Regions from separate parts of the Methylobacterium sp. WL8 genome, predicted to be linked through region 3. Evidence: riboswitches for the same ligand, from Rfam matches in the RefSeq annotation. Region 3 holds a riboswitch; each other region holds the start of a gene.
What was found. Region 3 has a riboswitch for cobalamin ahead of FV234_RS06910 (TonB-dependent siderophore receptor). Riboswitches for the same ligand answer to the same signal wherever they lie in the genome.
Positions count from the first base shown of each region.

Region 1: it holds a riboswitch for cobalamin, as region 3 does, so the genes downstream of both, FV234_RS00300 (CbtB-domain containing protein) here and FV234_RS06910 (TonB-dependent siderophore receptor) in region 3, are expected to answer to the same signal.
Region 2: it holds a riboswitch for cobalamin, as region 3 does, so the genes downstream of both, FV234_RS13005 (TonB-dependent receptor) here and FV234_RS06910 (TonB-dependent siderophore receptor) in region 3, are expected to answer to the same signal.

Region 1 is NZ_VRVF01000001.1:57,368-60,634, reverse strand. It holds gene FV234_RS00320 (cobyric acid synthase) at 1-78, opposite strand, end outside; gene FV234_RS00315 (hypothetical protein) at 169-360, shown strand; gene cobO (cob(I)yrinic acid a,c-diamide adenosyltransferase) at 491-1,153, opposite strand; gene cobU (bifunctional adenosylcobinamide kinase/adenosylcobinamide-phosphate guanylyltransferase) at 1,150-1,677, opposite strand; cobalamin riboswitch at 1,745-1,933, shown strand; gene FV234_RS00300 (CbtB-domain containing protein) at 1,970-2,146, shown strand; gene FV234_RS00295 (CbtA family protein) at 2,169-2,918, shown strand; gene FV234_RS00290 (DUF1636 domain-containing protein) at 2,911-3,267, shown strand, end outside.
Region 2 is NZ_VRVF01000031.1:21,563-24,829, reverse strand. It holds gene FV234_RS13005 (TonB-dependent receptor) at 1-1,439, opposite strand, end outside; cobalamin riboswitch at 1,638-1,851, opposite strand; gene FV234_RS13000 (DUF2778 domain-containing protein) at 1,985-3,145, opposite strand.
Region 3 is NZ_VRVF01000012.1:45,826-49,092, forward strand. It holds gene FV234_RS06910 (TonB-dependent siderophore receptor) at 1-1,548, opposite strand, end outside; cobalamin riboswitch at 1,843-2,052, opposite strand; gene FV234_RS06915 (phosphatase domain-containing protein) at 2,082-3,267, opposite strand, start outside.

The sequences.
Region 1 (3,267 bases), on a different contig from region 3:
GGCCCGCGCGAGCCCGGCGACGATCAGCGACTTGCCGACGTCGGAGCCGGTGCCCTGGATCATCAGGGCGCGGGTCATGCCGTCACCGAAGGCATGGCGAAGGAAGAAAGATGTCCTTCCTCCTTCCGCGCGGCATAAGCTCGCCAGAAAGCGGAGCGATCGGATGCAATGAAGCGAACGATCAGAGTGCTTCCTGAAAATCGGAACCACGCCGTCATGCAAAGCGACGGCGACCATTTCGCCATTGATACGATCGTGCACCCGACCCTGATCGCCCCGCTCGACGGGCTTCCATCGCTCGATCGCGAAGGCGATATCGAGCCTGTCGATCGGGCAGAGCCGGACCCAGTGGATTTGTAGGCCGATGCTTGCGCGGCGCTCGCACATTGCCCGCATTCGCGGACAACGGCCGCGAGTTCGACCGCGTCGAAAATTTGCGCATCGAGGACTGGCTGGCCTGGAAGGCGCACCACGCCGCGCCGACGACCGATCAAAACTCGATGCCCTCCTGCGCCTTCACGCCCGCTGCGAAGTGGTGCTTCACGCTGCCCATCTCGGTGACCAGGTCGGCGGCTTCGATCAGCGCGGGCTTGGCGTTGCGGCCGGTGACGACGACGTGGAGGTCCGGGCGGCGGGCCTTGAGCGTCGCGACCACCGCATCGAGGTCGAGGTAGTCGTAGCGCAGCGCGATGTTGAGCTCGTCGAGGATGAGCAGGCGGATGCCGGGGTCGGCCATCAGGTCGGTCGCCTGGTTCCAGGCGTTGAGGCAGGCGGCGATGTCGCGAGCCTTGTCTTGCGTCTCCCAGGTGAAGCCCTCGCCCATGGCGTGCCACGCGACCCGGTCGCCGAAGACCTTGAGCGCATGCGCCTCGCCGGTGTCCCAGGCGCCCTTGATGAACTGCACGATGCCGACCCGGTGCCCGCGTCCGAGCATGCGGAGCGCAAGGCCGAGCGCCGCCGTGGTCTTGCCCTTGCCGGGGCCGGTGTTGACGATGAGGAGCCCCTTCTCGATCGTCTTGGCCGCCACCTCGGCGTCCTGAACCGCCTTGCGCTTCTCCATCTTCTCGCGATGGCGCGTCGCGTCGTCAGGCTTGGCGTCGTCAGGCTTGGCGTCGTCAGGCTTGGCGTCGTCGGGCTTGGCGTCGTCGGTCATGACGTTCCCTGCGGTTTCACGGTCAGCGGCAACCCGGCGACCGTCAGCACGACGCGGTCGCATTCGGCCGCGAGGGCCTGGTGGAGGCGCCCGGCCGCATCGCGGAAGCGGCGGGCGAGCGCGTTGTCCGGGACGATCCCGAGGCCGACCTCGTTCGAGACCAGAACGAGGGGGCCCCGCGCCGCCCGGCAGGCGATGACCAGGGCCTGCGTCTCGGCGTCGAGGTCTGCGTCGGCGAGGATCAGGTTCGTGAGCCACAGCGTGAGGCAGTCGACCAGCACCGGTCCCGGCGCGTCGGCGATCGCCGCGGCCAGCGCCGTCGGCACGTCCCGCGTGATCCAGTCGCCGGACCGGCGGGACCGGTGGAGGGCGATCCGCGCGCGCATCTCGTCGTCCCAGGCCTGCGCCGTTGCGAGGTAGAACCAGGGGCCGGGCTCCGCCTCGATCAGCCTCTCGGCGTAGGCGCTCTTGCCCGAGCGCGCACCGCCGAGCACGAGGGTCGTCCGAGGCGCGGCCTGCTGCATGGCGAAGACCCATGCCCCAACCGTGGCGTGCCCGTCAAAGCCTCCGTTGTGCGGGTGCGCCGGACAGGCTATGGCTGGTGGAGACGGTGCCCCGGAGACGGGGTGAAAAGGGAATGCGGTGAGGGGAAACCCGATTCCGCGGCTGCCCCCGCAACTGTGAGCGGTTAGCTCCTGCCCTCGGCCACCGATGTTTCGGGAAGGCGGCAGGCGCGGCGATCCGCGAGCCAGGAGACCTGCCGTCCCCCGCGCTTTCTCGAACGCCGCCGGCGGGGCGGCCGGAGATGTTGTCGACATGACCACCCAGACCCTCACCCAAACCGGCACCCGCGCGAACGAAGGCTTCGTCGCCATCGCCGTCGCCGCCATGCTCGGCCTCGGGCTCGTGTTCCTCGCCGGCTTCTCGCCCGCCTCGGCGCTGCACAACGCGGCGCACGACTTCCGGCACACGCAGAACTTCCCCTGCCATTGACCGCCTGAACCCAGGCGCTCCCATGCTCATCCGGCTCCTGTCGGCGGCGCTCGCCGCCGGCTTCCTCGCGGCCGTCCTGGTGACGGGCCTCGAACTCGCGCTCACCTCGCCGCTGATCATCGCGGCCGAGCGCTACGAGACCCAGGCCACCCCCGGCTCCGCAGCCGCCGTCGCCCCGATGCCCGATCGCCTGCCGATCGTGCTGGCGCATGCCGGGCACGACCACGATTCCAAGGCCGCGCCCGAGTGGCAGCCGGGCGCGGGCCTGCCGCGCATGCTGTTCACCGGGCTCGCGACCCTCGTCGGCGGGATCGGCTACGCGCTGCTGCTCGGCGCGGTGATGCTGGCGACCGGCCGCGAGCCGTCGCCCGAACGCGGCCTCGCCTTCGCGGTGGCCGGCTTCCTCGCCGTGGCGCTCGCGCCGGCGCTGGGCCTGCCGCCGGAGCTGCCCGGTAGCGAGGCGGCTCCTCTGGTCGCGCGCCAGGTCTGGTGGCTGATGACCGCCGCCGCCACCGCGATGGGGATCTACCTCATCGCGATCCGCCGGGTGCCGATCACGATCCTCGGCGGACTTGTGCTCATCGTCGCGCCGCATCTGGCCGGCGCGCCGGAGGTGGCGGCGACGCCCTCCGAGCTTCCCGCCGGCCTCGCCGCGCAGTTCGCCGCGCGCTCGCTCGCCATCGCCTTCGTGTTCTGGGCGGTGATCGGGCTGGCGTTCGGCCGCGCGTGGCAGACCTTCGGGCCGAAGACCGCGGCAGGCGCCCGTGGCTGACACGGTCCTCTACGTCTGCACCACCTGCCGCATGGAAGGCGACGCACCGGACGGCCCGCGTGCCGGCGCCCGCCTGCTCGACGCGCTGCGCGCGCTGCCGGCGCCCGACGGGGTGACGATCGAGGCGGTCGAGTGCCTCTCCGTCTGCAAGCGGCCCTGCACCGTCGCGGTGGCGGCGGAGGATCGCTGGACCTACGTCTACGGCGACCTCGACCCCGCGGCGTCGGCACGCATCATCCTCGACGGCGTCGGGCTCTACGCCGGCACGCCCGACGGGATCGTGCCGTGGAAGCAGCGCCCGCAAGAGTTCCGCAAGGGCGTCGTCGCCCGCATCCCCCCGTTTCCGCCG
Region 2 (3,267 bases), on a different contig from region 3:
CTCGTCGGGTCGATCGTCGCGGTGACGCCGCGCACGTCGTTCGAGTGGAAGCCGCCGCCGTAGTTCAGGTAGAGCTCGGTGTCGGCCCACGGCCCCAGCACCAGCCCGAGCTTCGGGTTGACGACGCCGTCCCGCGCCTTGCCGCTGTTGGCCGCCGTGTCGGAGACCACGTCGGCGTAGTAGCCGTCGGCGCGGAAGCCCACGCTGGTGCGCAGCCAGTCGGTCCAGCGCACGCGGTTGTCGTAGAAGAACGCCCCGCTCGCCTCCAGCACCCGGTCGTCGAGGACGCCGGAGCGGAACTGCCGGTTTGTGGTGTTGAACAGCCCGACCCGGATCGAATCGGTGCGGGTCTGCACGCCGACCTCGTTCTCCATCGGCAGCCCGAACAGGTCGCCCTGGAAGATGTGGCTCACCTCGCCGCCGCCCAGGATGCGCTGGTCGAGCTGGTGGAACTGGTCGCCGTTGACGGGATCGTTGAGGAAGTAGGTGAAGTCGTTGAACAGGTTTAGCTGCGAGCGGATCAAGTAGGCTGAGGCCCGCGTCACGCCGGTGTCGTCGGTCATGCTCCATCGTCCCGAGAGCGAGAACCGGCTGCTGTCGCCGCCGTCGCTGGGGTTCAGGCTACCGAACCGGCCGATCAGGCCTTCCGACACAGCGCGCGACGCGATCTGGTTGGTCGCGGTCCAGCGGCTGGCATAGGCCATGCCGGTGACGGAGAACCCGTCGAGCGCCGTGCCCTGGCTGTAGCGCACGACGCCGTTGAGCTTGCGCAGGGCGTCCGGCACGTCCCACGGGCCGTCGTAGACCTGCGCCTCGCCGGCCACCAGCAGGTTGCCCTGGCCGAGTGGCGCCGAGGCGATCGTCAGCGCACGCGCGTAGCCGAACGAGCCGAACGAGGTCAGTGCGACGGACTTCGCGACGGTGTCGAGGTAGTCGATCCGCACCGAGCCGGCGGAGGCGAAGTCGCCGTCGCGGACGAAGTACGGCCCCTTGTGGAACTCCACCGCGCCGACGAGCTCGGGGATCAGGAAGTTGATGTCGGCGTAGCCCTGGCCGTGGGCGTGGGTGCGCATGTTGACCGGCATCCCGTCCACGTCGATCGCGATGTCGGTGCCGTGGTCGAGGTTGAAGCCGCGCAGGAAGAACTGGTTGGCCTTCCCCTCCCCCGAATGCTGCGTGACGATCAGGCCGGGCACGGATTCGAGGACCTCGCCCGGCCGGGTGATCGGGCGGCTGTTGATCTCGGCGCCGGAGATCACCCCGGCGCTCGCGGCATCCACCGACCGGAGGGTGCCGCCGACGCCGGTGGTGCCGCCGACGTAGCCGGCGCTCGCCGCCGGCCCCGGGCCGGTCGCGGCCGGAGCGACGGTCTCGGCCGTGACCGAGATCTCGTCGAGGTTGGCCTCGGCCACGCCCGGCTGAGACAGGGCGGACCGCATCAGGACGGCTTGTGGCGGGACGGCCGCGCCGACGACGAGCAGAAGGATGCGCAGGCGCGGAGCGAAACGGGATACGGACACGGGACCTCGGGCGACGCGACGTGGCACGTCACCGCGAACGAGGCCGATCCCCCGCGCCGTCCCTCCGACGGCATGAGGCTTCGACACCCGCCGGGGCACCCCGCCCGACGCGCTTCGCGTGTGACCACGACCGAGGGCAGGTCTCCTGGCTCGCGGGTCGTCGCCCGCCACCGTCTTCCCGGATGCGGCGCATCCAGTGACGTGCGTTGGTGGAAGGCTCGCCGCTTACAGTTGCGGGGGCAGCCACGGCTTCGACGAAGGCCCTTCCAGGCTCCGTCCCACCGCGTTCCCTTTTGATCCTCGATGAGGAACCCTCGCGCACAGGTTGCGTCGGGCGCGGACCGCGCGTCAATCCGGCTTTCGCAGCGCGTCGCCGGGTGTGGCCGATCCGCGACGCCGCCTTCACCTGCTGCGCGGTCGCGTGGCCCTCATGCGAGCCGGTCTCCGCCTCGCTTCGGAACGCCCTAGCGGCTCGCTGCGAACCGGGCCGGGCCGTCGCCGCGGCCGGCGACCACCACGAGGCGCCGGACCTCGCCGCGCAGGAACGCCTGCAGGAAGCGGTCGTAGTTGCGGAACGACACGCAGCCGTTCGAGGCGCCGCTCGGCCCGAGCATGTAGGTGTGGGCGAGCAGGCCGTCGCGGCCGTGGATGGCGGCAGACCCGCCCACCGGGTTGAGGCGGATCGCCCGGACGCCGTGGAACAAAGCCTCGCGCTCGGTGAGGTCGTAGGTGCCCGGCGGGGTCGAGCCGCGCATCCGCAGGTGCACGAAGTCCGGGTGGTCCATGCTGGCGCCGAGGCCGGAATGAGCTTCCAGCACCTCGCCGCCGGGCAGGCGGACGGTGCGGGCGCTGATGTCGTAGATCGCCGTGCCGGCGCCCGCGTCGGGGCTGGGGAACAGGCGGCCGCGCGACCGGTCGAGACCGGGTCTCTCCAGGGCGGCGTAGGCCAGGGCCGGGCCGGATTCCTTGCGCGCGGCGAACAGCTCCTCGAAGAACGACGGCGTCTCGGCGGTGGGCGCCGGCGCCGCCTCGGGCACCCGGCGCGGCGCCCGGCGCAGGGCGAGGCGCTGCGGCACGGGGGCGGCGATCAGATCCGCCGGGCGCGCCATCGGCAGCGGCACGATCTGCGCCTGGCGGAGGACTCGGATCTCACGCGGGCGCTGCGCCTGGCTTGCGACCTCGGCCTGCCGCACGATCTCCGCCCCGGTGGCGGGTGTCGCGGCGGGCTCCACCGCCGCGACGCCCGCCACCGGCTGGGCGAGGGACGGAGCGAGAGAGGCGGTCGGGGCGAACGCAGTGCCGAGGGGGATGCCGCGAAGGTTCGCGCGCACGTCCGGCCCCATCATCGGACGGGGATCGAACAGGGCCGCGAGGGCGGTCGAGGCGGCGCTCCGGGTCTGCGGGTTCGTGGCCTGCAGGTTCGTGGCCTGGAGATTCGCGCCCGGCGATCGCGGGTGCTTCCCGTCGCCGGTCGGCACGCCCCCGAGGGTGACGAGGCAGAGCAGGCCGGCCAGCGCGTTGCGCAGGGTCGGATGGCTGCGGGAGCGCCGGCGACGAACGGGACGCGCGTGGCCGCCGTGGGAACGCAGGTGATGCGGCAGGGGATGCGGCATGTGATGAGGCATGCGGACTCGAACTCGGACGCGAAGGCTGAGGCGGCGCCCGCGGCCACGCGCCGTCCGTCCCCCGCGACGGAGCGCGGGCGGTGGACCGGCCGAGGGGCTCGGCCGTGCGGGGATCGAGAGAA
Region 3 (3,267 bases):
GGTGGCGGTGGCGACCTGCGCGTAGAGCGCGGTGTCCGGCGTCGAGTTGAACACCAGCCCGAAGCGGTAGCCGAGCCCCTGGTAGGCCTTCTCGAACTGCGCGGTGCTCACGAGGTTCTCGCGTTGCAGGTTCGAGGCGTCGAAGCGGACGCCGCTGAGGAACGAGAGCCGGTCCGAGAGGATCAGCCGGTTCTCGGCGAAGACCGAGGCCTGGTCGGTGCTGGTGGCGTAGGCCGGGCTTGCGCGGCCGTTCACCGGAAACAGCCCCGGATCGTAGCCGACCAGCGGCACGCTGGTGACGAGCCCGGACCCCACGGTGGAGAAGTTGTTGGTGTGGCGGAAGTCGACGTGGTTCACGTCGAAGCCGGCCAGGAAGTCGTTGCGGAAGCCGAACAGCGTGCCCTTGAACGCGGCGTCGAACCGGTTCCCGACCTGCTCCTGTTGATGGTAGATCTCGGTGTAGTCGCTCCGGTCGACCAGGCCGGTGGTGCGGTTGAAGGCGTAGGTCTCGACGTCGAACCAGTGGCGCCGGCTCTGCAGCCGGTAGGCGGTGTTGCGGATTGTGACGTCGGCGCTCGGCGTCCACTCGGTCTTGAACTGGGTCCAGTTGTCCGCCCAGGTGATCTTGGAGTCGCGGACGTTGTAGTTGCTGAACCGGATGCGGTCCAAGATGCGCCCCTCGACGAGCGGCGTCCCCCAGTAGCGCGCCGGCTCCTGGTAGCCGAGGTCGTGACTCAGGGTGAAGGCGAGGTCGGGCGTCGCCTGCAGCAGGAGCGCGCCCGAGACCGCGAGGTTGCGGAAGTCGCCCTCCGGGCTCATCCAGCCGCCGGCGCGGTTCCCGCTGACGTTGAGGCGGTAGGCGACCGCGTCGCCGATCGGGCCGCCGGAATCGAGCGCGAGCCGCGCGATGCCGTCCGAGCCGACCCCGGCCCGCACCACGTTGACGGGCGTGAAGGTCGGCTTCTTCGTCACGACGTTGATCACGCCGCCGATCGCCCCGTCGCCGTAGAGCACCGAGGCCGGCCCGCGCAGCACCTCGATGCGCTCGACGTTCCAGGTGTCGAACGGGAAGGTCACGGTGTTGGCGCCGACGAACAGTCGCGTGCCGTCGTAGAGCTGCTGGATCGAGTTCGGCCCCGAGAACCCGCGGCTGGTGAAGGCGCCGTTGCCGTTGCCCGGCGAGGCGATGGTGGTGATGCCGGTGGCGTTCTGCGTCACGGCCTCGGCGACCGTGTCCTGCCCGCGCAGGCGCGCGGTCTCGCCGGAGATGATGTCGACGCTGCCGGGGGTCTCCAGCGGCGTGAGGCCGAGGCGGCTCGCGCCGCGATCGGGCGTGCGCAGGTTGAGGCCGACCGGCGCCGCGCGGGTCGGGCCGACGCCGTCGCCGGACACCGTCAGGGTGTCGAGCAGGACGCTCGACGGCTCGCCCGCGGCCGGCTGTGCGCCGGCCTCCCGGGGAAGGCCGGACGCGGCGAACGCCGTGGCGGCCAGCAGCAGGCGACGGGTCGTGCGCCCGCAGGATCGTGGGGATTTCCGGAAAACGAACATGGATCGGTTGCGGCTCTGACGGCGCGGCGCAACGGCCTGCCTGCCCGGGTATCGACCACAAATGTAACAATGTTACAATCGTGCGGTCGCCGAAACGCGTGGCGGCCGTCGGCGCACGCGTGCCAGGCGGCTGCGTGGGCGTGGGTCGGCGCGGGTCTCGCGGCTGGCAAGGGCATGGACGGGGCGTGCGGACGCGTGTGGTGGCACGTCACCGCGAACGAGGCCGCCCCGCGTCCGCCCGATCGGGCGCACGCGTCTCGACACCCGCCGAGGCACCCCGCCCGACGCGTTTCGCGTGTGACCACGACTGACGGCAGGTCTCCTGGCTCGCGGGTCGCTGCCCCTCATCGTCTTCCCAGGTGCCGTGACCCAGTGACGTGTTGATGGAGGGCTCGCCGCTTACAGTTGCGGGGGCAGCCGCGGCATCAGGCAAGCGCTTTCGCGCCCGGTCCTCACCACGTTCCCTTTTGATCCCCGAAGGGAACCGTCCCGGCCAAGTGGCCGTGGCGGAGGCGCCGAGTCAACGGCTCGAATCACGACACTGTGGGTTGTGGCCCGGCGGCGACACGTGAAGCGCCTCCCGCCATGCGCCCTAAGCCGTGCGATCCGTCCCGCGCCGGCGCCTCGACGACGACGCTCGGCGGCAGCGTCCCGCCGGCGCCGCCCAGCACCGCGCCGAGGTTGCCGGGCGGGGCGGTCTCGGCGTCCGGCGTCGGCTCGCCGCCGGACGCGTGCTCGTCCGCCACCTCCGCCACCGCGCCCGGAGCGATGAGGCCGAGGCCGGCCGCGTGCCGGGCGATGGCGGTGCTGTCGGCGGCGATGACGAGGTGGCTGCCCGCTTCCGCCACCACCTGGGCCAACGCCTCGATCTCGCGGATGCGGTCGGCGTCGCGCGAGACGTTGCGGATGTAGACCGCCTTCACCCGGCCGGGATGGTCGGCGACGATCCGCCCGTACACCTCGGGGTCGTGCTGGCCGCTGTCGCCGATCAGCACGAAGGGCAGGTCGCGATAGAGCGACAGCATGTGGACGATCAGCGCGCGCTTGTGGTCCTCGGCCCGGCGGGGGAGGGGGTGCTTCCACGACAGGCCCCATTCGCGCAGGAACAGGATCGGGCCGACCGGGATGCCGTGGATCTTGAAGAACTCCGACAGCATCTCGTAGAGGCCCCACGGCGCCCGCGAGACGTAGAGCATCGGGTTGGCCTGGGTGCCGTCCGGGCCGACGTAGAGCGCCCGGTAGAGCGCGGCGACGCCGGGGAAGGCGACGCGGTTCTCGGCATCCTCCACGAACAGCCGCCACAGCATCTTCACCTTGTTGGCGACGCCGGTGCGCATCACCGTATCGTCGATGTCGCTGACGACGACGCAGCCGGTGGCGCCCGGCGGCACGAACACCTGGGCCCGCGCCTGCACGGGCGGCTCGGCCTCCAACGTCAGCGCGACCTCGTGCCAGCCCTGGTCGCCCGCGGGCAGGGATCGCGGGTTGAGGTGGACGCGGAAGTAGCCGTCGCGGTCGGTCTCCACCCGCGTCTGCGCGCCGCCGAAGCGCGCGGTGACGGCGGCGCCCTTCAGGGCCCGCCGGGCGATCCGCCGGGCGATGTCGCGCAATTCCGTGCGCAGGCTCTCGTCGCCCGGCGCGGTGTCGGGGTGCGACTGGCGGAAGATGCGGCCGATCAGGAAGATCTCGTCGGGCGAGCCGTAGCCGCGATAGGGCTCG